Regions from separate parts of the Zhaonella formicivorans genome, predicted to be linked through region 1. Evidence: riboswitches for the same ligand, from Rfam matches in the RefSeq annotation. Region 1 holds a riboswitch; each other region holds the start of a gene.
What was found. Region 1 has a riboswitch for S-adenosylmethionine ahead of EYS13_RS09545 (homocysteine synthase). Riboswitches for the same ligand answer to the same signal wherever they lie in the genome.

Region 1 (3,207 bases):
CGGGCAAGTGGCAGGAATGGGGGAACCTCAGGAGATTTTCCAGGATGGCGCATTGCTTGAGCACGCTGATTTGACTAAACCATGGGTGTTGGAAGTTTATGAGGAGATGAAGCAAAAAGGGTGGATTCCATTAAACAGCCCGGCTCCCAGAACAAAAGAGGAATTGTTTAGCTTGATGCAGTCAAAGGAATATGGTGAGAAGAAGATCAAAAGGGCGATTTAACTGATCGCCCTTTTTTAAAATATTTTTTCCAGCAGCGATAAAAGCAGTTCGATGCTGATTAAAATGATGATCATCCACTCCAGTCTGGTGCCTCGCTGGGCATGGGTGAGGCTGGTAAACACCTCGGTAATATCCATGAGGATCTCCGATTTGTGCCTGATGGCTTCATAGCGGTCGTCCAGTTCAAACAGTTCGCTTAAGTTTAGAAAAAACTCCTCCGCTTCTTCGCTGACCCAGGCGATGTCCGGTTTATCCAAAAGCATCAGATAGGAGATAGTATTATATTTAAAGCGCAGGATCTGGGCCGAGGTTTTGGCCAAACGGTTATCGGGGATATTAAGCCGCCCCTTTTCCAAATGATCGATTTTATCCTCGATAGCATCTAAAAGTAAATTGATGCCGTGCTCAATCCGTTCCAAAGCCACGGACTTCGCCAGGACAGTGGCCACGATTTCCCGGTGATAGTTTTTGAGCTCCGGGGCTGTCATATACTCATAGTTGAGGGAAAGGGGTTGTTCCGAGCCGATTTCCAGCTTGTAATCGTCGCTGAAATTAAAAGTCGATTGAATGTTCAGTCCTGGCTCAATTTTTTTCAGATACTTCAAGATATCGGTAATCTCATGAAACTGGCAGTTGATACAGACCAGGCTGCCGAAGGAGAAAATATAGACAGCTTTACCCTCCGGGGAATTGATAATCCCTTTTAAGTGATTATCAAACAGCACCAATGGTTCTTCCCACTTGAACTTTTTATCGATGCCGAAGTGTCCGGCAATGCTGTTCAGGTTGATTTCATTGGCCAGTGCCAGCGCTTTAAATTCAGCTTGCTGCAAGATCTCACCTCCTGTATTTTGACCAATATTATCTATATTTGCCATTCTGACAATCTATCCTCTATTTTGCAGAAATCCCGGCGTTATAATCCATAAATTCAATAACCTTAGACATCTCTATTCTTTCACAAACAGGCAGCAAAATAAATATTATTAACTAGCGGAAATTTTCTAGCTTACCCGCGCGGAGGGGGTGTCTCAATGGGCAAAAGAAAAGTCTCCTTAGACTGGTGGTGCGGTAAAAAAAATAATTGACAAAAACAGACCGGAATTCTATAATAAGCACAACAACTTGAAAACCTTTGTTCTTATCGAGAGCAGGCGGAGGGACTGGCCCTATGAAACCCGGCAACCGGTTGAGTCAATTGCTCAACAAGGTGCTAATTCCAGCAAGGAGGATTCCTTGGGAGATAAGAAGAGTACTAATGCATAAAACCTCTTCTTAGCGAAGAGGTTTTTGGTTTATTGGATTGCGCTAGGGTTATAAGGAAACGATAAGGACAAGGAAAACTAACAAGTAGGAGGAGAACTAAGATGGCAGAAAAAAATTATGCTTTCGAAACACTGGCCGTCCACGGGGGACAGGAGCCGGATCCCACCACAGGCTCCAGGGCGGTGCCTATCTACCAAACTACATCCTATGTGTTTAAAAACGCAGAGCATGCGGGCAACCTTTTTGCCCTGAAAGAATCCGGCAATATCTACACCAGGATTATGAACCCCACTACTGATGTTTTTGAGCAAAGAATTGCCCTTCTTGAGGGTGGAGTTGGGGCTTTAGCGGTAGCTTCCGGTCAGTCGGCTATCACACTGGCTATTTTAAACATAGTCACTGCAGGTTATGAAGTGGTGTCTTCCTCAACTTTATATGGGGGTACATATAACCTGTTCAACACTACCTTTCCCAAGCTGGGCATCAATGTAAAATTTGTGGATGCCGCCGACCCGGAAAATTTCCGCAAAGCAGCCACTGATAAGACCAGGGCCTTCTACGTGGAGACTATTGGCAATCCAGTTCTGGATGTTGCAGATCTCAGCGCTATTTCTGCCATAGCCCACGAGCTTGGGGTGCCATTGATTGTGGATAACACCTTTGCTACCCCTTATCACTGCCGGCCTTTTGAATTCGGCGCCGATATCGTCATTCACTCCGCCACCAAATTCATCGGCGGCCATGGTACTTCCATTGCCGGCGTGATTGTGGATTCAGGCAAATTTAACTGGGATAACGGCAAATTTCCTGAATTAACGGAACCCGACCAAAGCTACCACGGTGTGAAGTATGTGGAGCACATTGGCCCTGCGGCTTACATTGTGAAAGCCCGGGTGCAGCTTTTGCGGGATTTGGGGCCTGCCCTAAGTCCCTTCAACTCCTTCCTCTTGCTGCAGGGGCTGGAAACACTGCCGCTCAGAATGGAAAGGCACAGCTCCAACGCCTTAAAAATAGCCCAGTACCTGTCAGAGCACCCGGAGGTCGCCTGGGTCAACTACCCCGGACTGCCTGACAGCCCCCAATATGCCAAAGCTAAGAAATACCTGCAGCACGGATTTGGAGCTATGCTGACCTTTGGCATTAAAGCGGGCTACGATGCGGCTGTTAGATTTATCGATAGTTTAGAGCTGTTCTCGCTGCTTGCTAACGTGGGGGATGCCAAGTCCCTGGTGATTCACCCGGCCAGCACCACCCACCAGCAGCTTACACCTGAGCAGCAGGCTGCCAGCGGCGTGTCACCCGATATGATCCGGTTATCCATTGGCATTGAGAATGTGGATGACTTGATAGCTGACTTGGACAAGGCCTTGCAGCAAGCCATTTTCTCTCGTTAAGATGTCATTATCTGTTGAAAGCTGTCGAGGTATCGGTTATAATATTGGTATAGTTATAATAGCCCCCAATAGATACCCCTTATATACACTCCTTCCTGCTCCTCACCACAGGTGAGGAGACTTTTTTTAAGCACCAATGCCGAGCAAAGGCCGGTCTTTAATGAATTGTTTTTTATTATGTTGAAGTGGTAGTTGGGGTAACGGTGGCTTGACCTGTAGTCGGGCTAAACGAGCGCCGGGGCATCCTTCCCCGAAGTATTATTTCGCCAGGAACAACTCTGCCGGTTGGAACAGTAATAGACGTGGTTACTTCAGTAACCAATT
Region 2 (3,207 bases), 440 kb from region 1:
ATGGTTTTTCCAGCCATCGGCCAGAAAGTGTTCATCCTGCTCTGCCGCCAAAGCCAAAGTGAAAAATAGCCTGCTGTAGGCGGTCAATTTGTCGTTTTCAGCGCTTTGCCGGGTTAAGTCCAGCATTGCCTGGACTGCTTCGTCATTTAATATCCTCCTGAATAAAGTCAGCCTACCCGCCAGCAAAGTAAAATCGGCTTTGCTAAAGTCCTGCATAAAAAAGTCACTCCTAAAGAATTTTGTTTTTATTATAATTATGGCGACCGGTGAAAGCAATGCTTTGCCAGTAACACCAGTGCCTTCCAATTCATAAGATATAACAGGTATTATCAGTCGGACGATGGTCCGAAAAGAGAAGGGGTGAATCTCGCATGTCCTATTATGGTTGGGAACCGCCTTATAACCAGTGGAACAGCCATTACCCTGGTCCTGAGCGGCCCCGTCAATTTAAAAACCGGCAGCAATTTATGATGGATTTGGAAAGAGGTCTCCACGGCGAAGCGGAAGCAATTGCCTTTTATACTAGTTTACTCAGGATGGCCCCCGATGATTTGGCCAGACGAAATATTCGCCATGCTTTGGAGGACGAACGCAAGCACTATAGGCAGTTTTCGGAACTTTACCGCCAGCTGACAGGCATGTCGCCGGAGGTGCCAATACCTCCCCCTGCAGTCATACCCGACTACCGGAAAGGTTTAATCGAAGCTTTTGAAGATGAGCTGGAAGCTGCCGAACTCTACCGCGGCATGTACCTCAACGCCCTGACCAGGGCGGTGCGGGACCTGATGTTTGAAATTATGACCGATGAAATGGAGCATGCCGACCGCTTTGCTCTTCTTTATGCAGCAACTAAGGAGGATTTAGAGGAAGAAGAAAAGGAGGATTAGGGGCAAAGCAAACAGCATAGGACCGGGAGCAAAAAACCACCCCAGGGGGCTGGTTTTTGCTCTTTTCTATTTTACAACCTCCGGCAGTTCAGGTAAAATTATTAATAATATTAGCTGGGAGGTAGTTAATTTGAACTTTAAATGCTCTAACTGCGGATATAGGCTTACAGCCGATGCTCCGCCGGAAACCTGTCCTTACTGCAATTCAAAATGTTCCTTTGTTGACGACTCCTGCTATACCCCGGAATGCGGTTTGGCGGAAAAAAAGTAAGAAGTTCTTGACTGCATCTAAAATTTTGTTTATATTATTCTTAATTTATCAGTATTTGGTTACAATAATAGCAAAAAATCATACTGTAAACTGAATATCAATAAGTGCTCTTATCAAGAGTAGGTGGAGGGACTGGCCCTATGAAACCCGGCAACCGGCAGCTTTGTCAAAAGGCATGCACGGTGCTAATTCTTGCGGAAGCAAACTTCCGAGAGATGAGAGAGGTCTTAGCATTTCTAAAACCTTTCTCAGCGAGAAAGGTTTTTTTATTGCATATAAAGATTTTACGGAGGAGTGACCCAAAATGCCGATCAAAATTCCTGACAATCTTCCTGCCAAAGAGATTTTAAATAACGAGAATATCTTCATTATGGATGAAAGCATCGCCTTTCACCAGGATATTCGTCCGCTTCAAATTGCCATTTTAAACTTAATGCCCACTAAAGAAACGACGGAAACCCAGCTTTTGCGCCTGCTGGCCAACACTCCTTTGCAGGTGGAATTTGTATTGTTGCACCCTAAATCCCATACTTGCAAGAATACATCACCTGAACATCTGCAGATGTTCTATAAGACTTTTGACGATATTAAAAATGAAAAATTTGACGGCATGATTATTACCGGAGCCCCTGTTGAGCATCTGGATTTTTCTGAAGTCGACTACTGGAAAGAACTGCAGCAAATTTTAGACTGGACATGGGACAATGTAACGTCCACCCTGCATATATGCTGGGCAGCTCAGGCCGGGCTGCACCATCATTACGGCATTCCTAAATATATGCTGAACAAAAAAGTATTTGGCGTTTTTCCCCATACCGTAACCAAAAAGAATGTCAAACTGCTGCGGGGTTTCGATGACGTGTTTTATGTACCCCACTCCCGTTACACCGAGGTCCGGCGGGAGGATATTGAAAAAGTGGATGCTCTGGAAATCCTTTCCGAATCGGAGGAATCCGGTATCTATATTGTCAGCGCCAAAAACGGAAAACAAATATTCGTTACGGGCCATTCGGAATATGACCCCTTGACATTGAAGTATGAATACGATCGGGACATCAACAAGGGAATTGACATTGCCATTCCTAAAAATTATTTTCCCAATGATGACCCGTCCCAGTACCCATTGGCCCGCTGGAGAGCCCATGCCAACTTGCTGTTTTCCAACTGGCTTAACTACTATGTCTATCAGGAGACTCCTTATGACTGGGCCAAGCAAAGCCCCCCGCCCCAGAAGCTGTAATAAAACCCGCCCCCGGAGAGCTCTGCTTCGGGAGCGGGTTGCCAAAATTTATTTCCTAAGCATTTGCTTTGCTCCTTTAAAGCTATTCATGCAATCAGCAGTGGAGAGACAAAACAATAGCCTTCATTCCCGATGGTGAAGGCTAGGATAAATTGCTAAATTACATTATTCTGCCTGCATCTGCAGTTCATATCTTTGCCGCTGCTTTTTGTCCAAGCTGTTCAATTCTTTATACACAAATATTCCGGTAAGAATAGAGGAAACTAAATCAGAGACCGGACCGGCCATTAGAATCCCGTCAAACTGAAAAAACCTCGGCAAAACTAAGACTGCCGGAATTAAAACAATCACCTGCCGGGACAGGCTTAAAAACATAGCGTGCTTTGGCTTGCCCACAGCCTGAAAATAGTTGGCTCCCACAATCTGAAAGCCGATGATAGGCAGGAGAATTAGAAATACTTGCAGCGCATGGGCTCCAAGCCGAATTAACTCCTGGTCCTCCCGGTTAAAGAAGGCAATGAGCTGCTGTGGAATTAACATCACCAAGATAAAACCCATGCAAACAATACATGTTGCAACCGCCATAGCCAATATTACGGTATGCTTCACGCGGTCAAATTTTTGTGCCCCGTAATTGTAGCCGATAATGGGCTGGGCGCCTTGGTTAATGCCAAAGATAGGCATTAAGATCAGCATCGCAATGCTGTTCACGATGCCCATGGCAGAAATAGCCAAATCCCCGCCGTAAATGCTTAAACTGTTATTCAGGATTGTAGTCACTACGCTGGCAGCCAACTGCATGGCAAATG
Region 3 (3,207 bases), 1.4 Mb from region 1:
GACAGCGCCTAGCACCAGATTGACAAATTTATTTTCCAGAATATGGCCCGGCGAGGTTGTTACCAGAATGATCCCCAGCGGTATGCCAAGAATATGGGAAAAAATGACTGACAAAATTACCATCTGAAGCGTTTGGACAAAGGCAACCGCTACTTGAGGGCCGATATCGGCCAGATACTGCATGAGAGATTCAATCATTGGTTAACACCTCTACTTTCAACCCCTGTTGCTTTAAGTAGGAGATAGCCTGAGCGGTATTCCCCGGTTGGCCGGCAAGCTGCACCGTTAAGGTGCCGAAAATTGTATCCTTAATATGGTCAATATTGCCATAAAGGATGTTAGCTTTGATATTAAAGGTTTGCACCAGGTTGGATATTACCGGTTCCCCTGCTGAATCGCCAATAAAGGAAATCCGGATTAACTGGCTGTTTGCTTTTTCACCGTTTTGCCGCTTGGTCACAACTTCGGGAATTTCTGTGTTAATTATGCTTTTTACGAATTCCCGGGCGGTTGCAGTTCTGGGATTGGTAAACAGCTCCAAAACCGGCCCGGTTTCAGCAATTTTACCGTCCGCAATCACTGCTACCGAGTCGCAGATTGACTTGATAACCGACATCTCGTGAGTAATGATTACAATAGTCAGCTTGAGCTGCTGGTTGATGCTCCTCAGCAGTTTCAGGATAGACTCGGTGGTTTGCGGATCTAAGGCTGATGTTGCTTCATCGCATAACAGCACTTTCGGGTCATTGGCCAGTGCTCGGGCAATGCCCACTCGCTGTTTTTGACCGCCGCTGAGCTGTGAGGGGTAAGCATTGGCTTTATCGCTTAAACCTACCAGTTCTAAAAGCTGGGTTACTTTAGCGTTGATCTTTGCCCTATCCTTAATACCGGCAATTTCTAAGGGGAAGGCCACGTTCTCGGCTACGGTGCGGGACCAGAGCAGATTGAAGTGCTGAAAGATCATGCCTATATTGCGTCGGGCCAGGCGCAACTCGCTCGCCGATAGACTTGTCATATCTTGTCCGTCCACAATTACCTTTCCTTCTGTTGGCCTTTCCAGCATGTTCAGGCACCTGATCAAAGTGCTCTTTCCTGCACCGCTTAAGCCGATAATCCCAAAGATCTCTCCCTGTTTAATTTTCAGGTCTATTCCATCTAAGGCCAGCACGGAACCTTTACCTTTGCCGTAGATCTTTTTTAAGCCTGCAATTTCAATCATTGCATTTCCTCTTTTCTTAAGAAAAGTTAGTTTCCAACAAATAAAAAACCTTTTCCGCACAGGCAGAAAAGGTTTACATTCCTGTAACTCTCATCTGCCAGAACAACGTTCTGCAGGAATTGGCACCGTGCCAATTAAGAGGTTATCACCCCTGAAGTGGTCGGTTGCCGGGCGTCATCGGGCCAGTCCCTCAACCTACTCTTGATAAGAGCGTTACTTTTATTTAACTGAAACCTATAATAGCACATTACGGGTATTGGGTCAATTGCTTTATTTTTACGATAGTGTCAAGTAACTGTAGGATTTTTTACGAGATAAATTCACCTATCCGGTTCAGAGCGGTAGCCTCGTTGTAAATTTGCCTGATATTTTTTGATTAATTTTTGAATTATATGGTTGTATTGCTAATATTTTACTATGAAGATACATATTATTTCTGGTTGCCCTTAGCACAGGTCTACGCAGTAGCGGCTAGTGCCCTGAGGGCCTTGGTCAATGGACTCTGGGGTCCTTTCAGGATGGGCATATTCCGAATCATTTCTATTGCCACGTTCCTTTGGATTGTTCTCTTGGCCCTTTTTAGTTTTTCTGCGTCTACCTGTAACGCTTTTACCGGTTGTTTTTGCTGGGCCAGGTATATTTCCTTTATATTTAACCCGTTGGCTTTGGCTGCCCGAAGGCTGGCCATTTGTTCGGCTCCTGCTTTGCTCCATCCCCCTGGCCGATTGCTTAATCTGGCAGATAGTATATGGCTTACGTGTCCTTCTGCGCTGCATCCCTGCACTTCTTCACGGTATCGGTTACGCGCTTCTATCCCATCCCACTGCCCCCGAATGTACCGCTTCGTTTTTGTAATCGCTTTCTGGCGCTCTGGACGGAGTTTTTGGGCTTTATCCAATACAACCATTACTTTTTCCAAGTCACTGCGCTTTATATGTTCCCAAAGGGCTGCTTGTAGTTTGGGCTCAGGGCCTACAGCGGCTATTATATATTTGCTCAGGTGGAAGAGGTCAAGTATAAATATGGACTTGGGTATTATTTCTGTTCCGCTGCGAATCCACGCTGCTCCGTCCCCGTTTATATAAATCCTTTCTATCTGGTCTAGTTCATATTGCTTTTCTATATAGTCAAGGACAGCAAACCATAAGTCGTCAATGGTCTTGTACGGTCCGCTGAAATAGCGGGCATTCCGGAGCCGGTTCCTACCCCGGCTTGCTTTTTCTATTCCTTCATGTACATAGATCAACGGTATTTGCATCCGTCCCTTTTTTCCCCACTGGGCTACGTGGTCCTCGTCTGCTTCTATGTACAAAATCCTCACCCTTCGCTTTTGCGCAGGTATTATATCATCGCTACTCAAGGGCACTTTAATTCTGTCTATGGTATTCTTGACTGTCTGTCCACTCAAACTTTCTCCCCATCCGTACTGCTCCGGCCCTCTGCCGCTACGACGGTAAGATTGTTCGGTAGCCATGTCAGCCAATACGGACTTAGCTGCTGCATCCACCCGCATGTGTGGTGTATATCCGGCATAGTCGTCAACTAAATGAGCGTAGGATTGGGTTTCTTTATGGTAAAAGTAGGTACGATGATAGCTCATTTCTCCAAAGACTGTGACCACATGTTTCTCTTCTTGACGCCGCTCAACCACCCAACCGGGACGTTCTTCCCGGTGCTCAACCAGATAAGCATCCTGGGTTTCCAGGACCATCTTCAGTATGTCTTTTCCCAATTGGTTAAGGATCTCTTTAACCTTGATTTCCAACTCCGGATATGTGATTTTTCTCTCTAAAGCCTCAATTACGTTTTCCCCAACCAGCAGGAATTTATCCCATAAGTGTTGAATTATCTTTTCCATAAGACCTCACCTCTCGAGTCTTTTTGCCTTAGGGCTTAAGGCTCCGTCTTTCGCCAGACGGTGAGGTCTTATTTCTTTCCCCTGCCCTTTTTTTCCTGCAGGGTATCCTACAGTAATTTTACACTAACAT
Region 4 (3,207 bases), 440 kb from region 1:
GCTTTCGTATTAGGCTTTTTTGCGGCCACTACCTTTTCCAGATCGGTCATATCTACAAAGGTGGATTCAATATTCAGCCGGTTGAGAATGGTTGTCAAGAGCCGGTAGGTACCTCCGTAGACATCCTCTGTGACAATGACATGATCGCCGCTGGATAAAAGCAGAAATGCGGTGGAAATGGCCGCCATGCCGGAGGCAAAGGCAAAGCCTTCTACCCCTCCTTCAAGGAAGGCAATATAGTCCTCCAATGCCTGGCGGGTGGGGTTGCCGGAACGGGTATAGTCGTACCGGGGAGGGTCCGCCAGGGAAAAATGATGGAACGTTGAAGCCTGGTATAAAGGCACACTGGCGGCGCCGGTGCTGGGATCGATTTCCCCGCCAAAATGAATTAGTTTAGTAGCAAATTTTTCGGCGCTGCTATTTTTTTTATTGTCACCCATTACATCTTTCCTCCTCGATTTCCCTTTTTGCCGCTGCCAATGCCTGGCTAAGGTCGGCGATGAGATCGTCCACATGCTCAATTCCTACGGAAATGCGCAGCAGCCGTTCATCCACCCCTACTTTGCGGCGGATCTCCTCCGGAATATCAGCATGAGTCTGGACAGCGGGGTAGGTCATTAAGGATTCTACTCCGCCCAGGCTTTCAGCAAAAGCAATTAATTTAATGTGGCGTAAAATAGGTTCAACATAGCGGGCGTCTCGCACCCTGAAAGAAAAAATTCCCGTATTCCCCGCAGACTGCTTTTTTTGTACAGCATAGCCCGGATGGGTGGCCAGCGCCGGGTAAAAAACCTGCTCCACCAAGGGGTGTTCCATTAGGTAATTAGCTATTTTAACTGCATTGGATTCATGTCGTTCCATGCGCAGGGCCAGCGTTTTCATTCCTCTCATTAACAGCCAGCTGTCTTGGGGTCCCAAAACGGCCCCTATTGAATTATGCAGGAATGCCATTTCTTCGGATAGCTCCTTGCCTTTGGTGACGATGAGCCCGGCCAGCACATCATTATGTCCCCCCAGATATTTGGTGGCACTGTGGATTACGATATCGGCGCCTAGTTCAAGGGGTCTCTGGAAAAAAGGAGTGAGCAGCGTGTTATCTACTATTGAGAGCAGCCCTTTTTGTTTTGCCCAGCCGCAGACTGCCTCCAGATCGGTGATCATCATTAAAGGGTTGGTAGGTGTTTCAATTAAGATGGCTTTAGTTTCCGGGCGGTAATTTTCTTCCAATGCCCGAAGATTATTGGTGTCCACATAGGTTGCTGTAATGCCAAACCTGGAAAGGATGCGCTCCAATAGCCGGTAAGTGCCGCCATAAAGGTCCAAGGAGACAAGGAGATGGTCCCCTTGGCTGAATAAAGCAAAAACAGTCTGCAAAGCAGCCATTCCTGAGCTGCAGGCAAAACCGGCATCGCCTGCTTCCAGCCGGGCTATTGCCTTTTCCAAAACTTGGCGGGTCGGGTTTTGGGTGCGGGAATAATCAAAACCGGTGCTTTGGCCTAATTTCGGGTGGCGAAAGACAGCAGCTTGATAAACGGGATAGCTGACAGCCCCCGTCACCGGTTCCGCTTGGGATCCAATTTGCGCTAATATGCTTTCCAATTTCATAGTTAAGTAACCCCCTCTAAATACTAAGAATTACAGTTAAAGAAAAACCTTTCTCTTGTGAGAAAGGTTAGAACAGCAATTTGGCACCTCTCTCATCTCCCGGAAGCTATGCTTCCGCAAGAATTAGCACCGTACATCCCTCTATCCGGGGCCGCCGGTTGCCGGGTTTCATTGGGCCAGTCCCTCCACCTGCTCTTGATAAGAGTGTTGAGCATTATTTAATTAATAAACTGTGTTTTTCCAAGAAATTCTATAGGTTTAGTAGTTAATACTAATAGTAAACTAAATTTCCAAACGCGTCAAGCCAAGGTTTTTTAAGATACCTGTCAAAATCTCAGTGCAGCATAGCTTTGCCCTCCTCCACCAACTGCTCCACGGGCACGGTGGAACTGCCGCCGGGCAAAAAGTCAGAAGTGACAAGGGCTGTTTGATTTGCCGAATTTAAGTATTCAATCCAGACCGGCAAGCCTTGGTACAAAACTTCAAAAGTCTCCGGGGAATTTAAAATCTCTTGGGCACGGGCGAAGTCCATTGGATCAGCTCCTTTTTAAATAATTATCTTTGCTAAGGCAGCGTTTATCTCGGCAAATCAGAAGTTTATCGACTTTCTGATTTGCATAAGCGCAGCTTGGCGCAAGCCAAGTTTTCTTTACTTACCTATATTTTTTGATTAAAGTCAGCAAGTTTATGCTAAAATAAGTGCTGTAAGCAGTTGGGTAAAATTTAACTTTAAGGAGACAGGGCAAATGCATGAAATATTAATTATGACGCCGGGGCCAACCTACGTAAGCGAACGGGTAAGGCAAGCCCTGGCCAGACCAATTACCAATCCAGACCTGGACCCGGACTTTTACGAGTTTTATAAAGAAACTGCCAGGCAGTTGCAGAAGCTTTTGGCAACTAAAAACGATGTGCTGATTTTAAACGGTGAAGGAATCCTAGGTCTGGAAGCGGCTTGCGCCTCTTTAATCGAGCCGGGTGACAGGGTGCTTTGCCTGGAGAACGGCATTTTCGGCAGAGGTTTTGGTGACTTTGTAAAAATGTACGGCGGGGAAGCTGTCTATTTCACCAGGGACTACAGACAACCAATCAGCCCAGAGGAGCTGCAGGAATTTCTAGAGCAGGACAGCGACTTTAAGTTTGCCACCGTTGTCCACTGTGAAACCCCTTCGGGCCTTGTGAACCCAGTCCGGGAACTATGTCCCGTGCTGAAGAAATTCGGCATCCTCACAGTGGTAGATTCTGTTTCCGCCATCGGTGGAGAGCCTCTCCTGGTTGACCAGTGGAAAATCGATATTGCCCTGGGAGGATCGCAAAAATGCTTATCAGCACCGCCGGGGCTAACTTTTCTAAGCATCAGCGCCGATGCCTGGAAAGCTGTTTTAAACCGGAAAAAGCCTATTGCTGCTTTTTACTGCAATCTGGCCCTGTGGAAAAAATGGTATGAGGAAAAGTGGTTTCCCTATACCCAGCCCATCAGTGACATTTACGGGCTGCGGGAGGCGGTGGACCTGTTGCTGCAAGACGAAAGCAGGCTTGAAAGGCACCGGGTCTTAGGGGAAGCGGTACGGGGCGCTTTGCTGGCCGCCGGACTTAAGCTTT

Region 2: linked by a shared signal. The riboswitch ahead of metA (homoserine O-acetyltransferase MetA) and the one ahead of EYS13_RS09545 (homocysteine synthase) in region 1 are both predicted to bind S-adenosylmethionine.
Region 3: linked by a shared signal. The riboswitch ahead of EYS13_RS00245 (methionine ABC transporter ATP-binding protein) and the one ahead of EYS13_RS09545 (homocysteine synthase) in region 1 are both predicted to bind S-adenosylmethionine.
Region 4: linked by a shared signal. The riboswitch ahead of EYS13_RS11580 (PLP-dependent transferase) and the one ahead of EYS13_RS09545 (homocysteine synthase) in region 1 are both predicted to bind S-adenosylmethionine.

The regions. Positions count from the first base shown of each region.
Region 1 covers NZ_CP085524.1:1,935,466-1,938,672, reverse strand. Annotated here, with positions in the region: gene EYS13_RS09555 (energy-coupling factor ABC transporter ATP-binding protein) at 1-223, shown strand, start outside; gene EYS13_RS09550 (RMD1 family protein) at 238-1,056, opposite strand; SAM riboswitch class I at 1,362-1,473, shown strand; gene EYS13_RS09545 (homocysteine synthase) at 1,591-2,883, shown strand; gene EYS13_RS09540 (hypothetical protein) at 3,059-3,207, opposite strand, start outside.
Region 2 covers NZ_CP085524.1:2,378,638-2,381,844, forward strand. Annotated here, with positions in the region: gene EYS13_RS11605 (ATP-binding protein) at 1-216, opposite strand, end outside; gene EYS13_RS11610 (ferritin-like domain-containing protein) at 372-887, shown strand; gene EYS13_RS16580 (rubredoxin-like domain-containing protein) at 1,018-1,158, shown strand; SAM riboswitch class I at 1,266-1,380, shown strand; gene metA (homoserine O-acetyltransferase MetA) at 1,463-2,398, shown strand; gene EYS13_RS11620 (MATE family efflux transporter) at 2,564-3,207, opposite strand, start outside.
Region 3 covers NZ_CP085524.1:56,941-60,147, forward strand. Annotated here, with positions in the region: gene EYS13_RS00240 (methionine ABC transporter permease MetI) at 1-198, opposite strand, end outside; gene EYS13_RS00245 (methionine ABC transporter ATP-binding protein) at 191-1,219, opposite strand; SAM riboswitch class I at 1,307-1,430, opposite strand; gene EYS13_RS00250 (ISLre2 family transposase) at 1,677-3,077, opposite strand.
Region 4 covers NZ_CP085524.1:2,371,859-2,375,065, reverse strand. Annotated here, with positions in the region: gene EYS13_RS11585 (aminotransferase class I/II-fold pyridoxal phosphate-dependent enzyme) at 1-440, opposite strand, end outside; gene EYS13_RS11580 (PLP-dependent transferase) at 433-1,605, opposite strand; SAM riboswitch class I at 1,695-1,810, opposite strand; gene EYS13_RS11575 (H-type small acid-soluble spore protein) at 1,940-2,137, opposite strand; gene EYS13_RS11570 (pyridoxal-phosphate-dependent aminotransferase family protein) at 2,352-3,207, shown strand, end outside.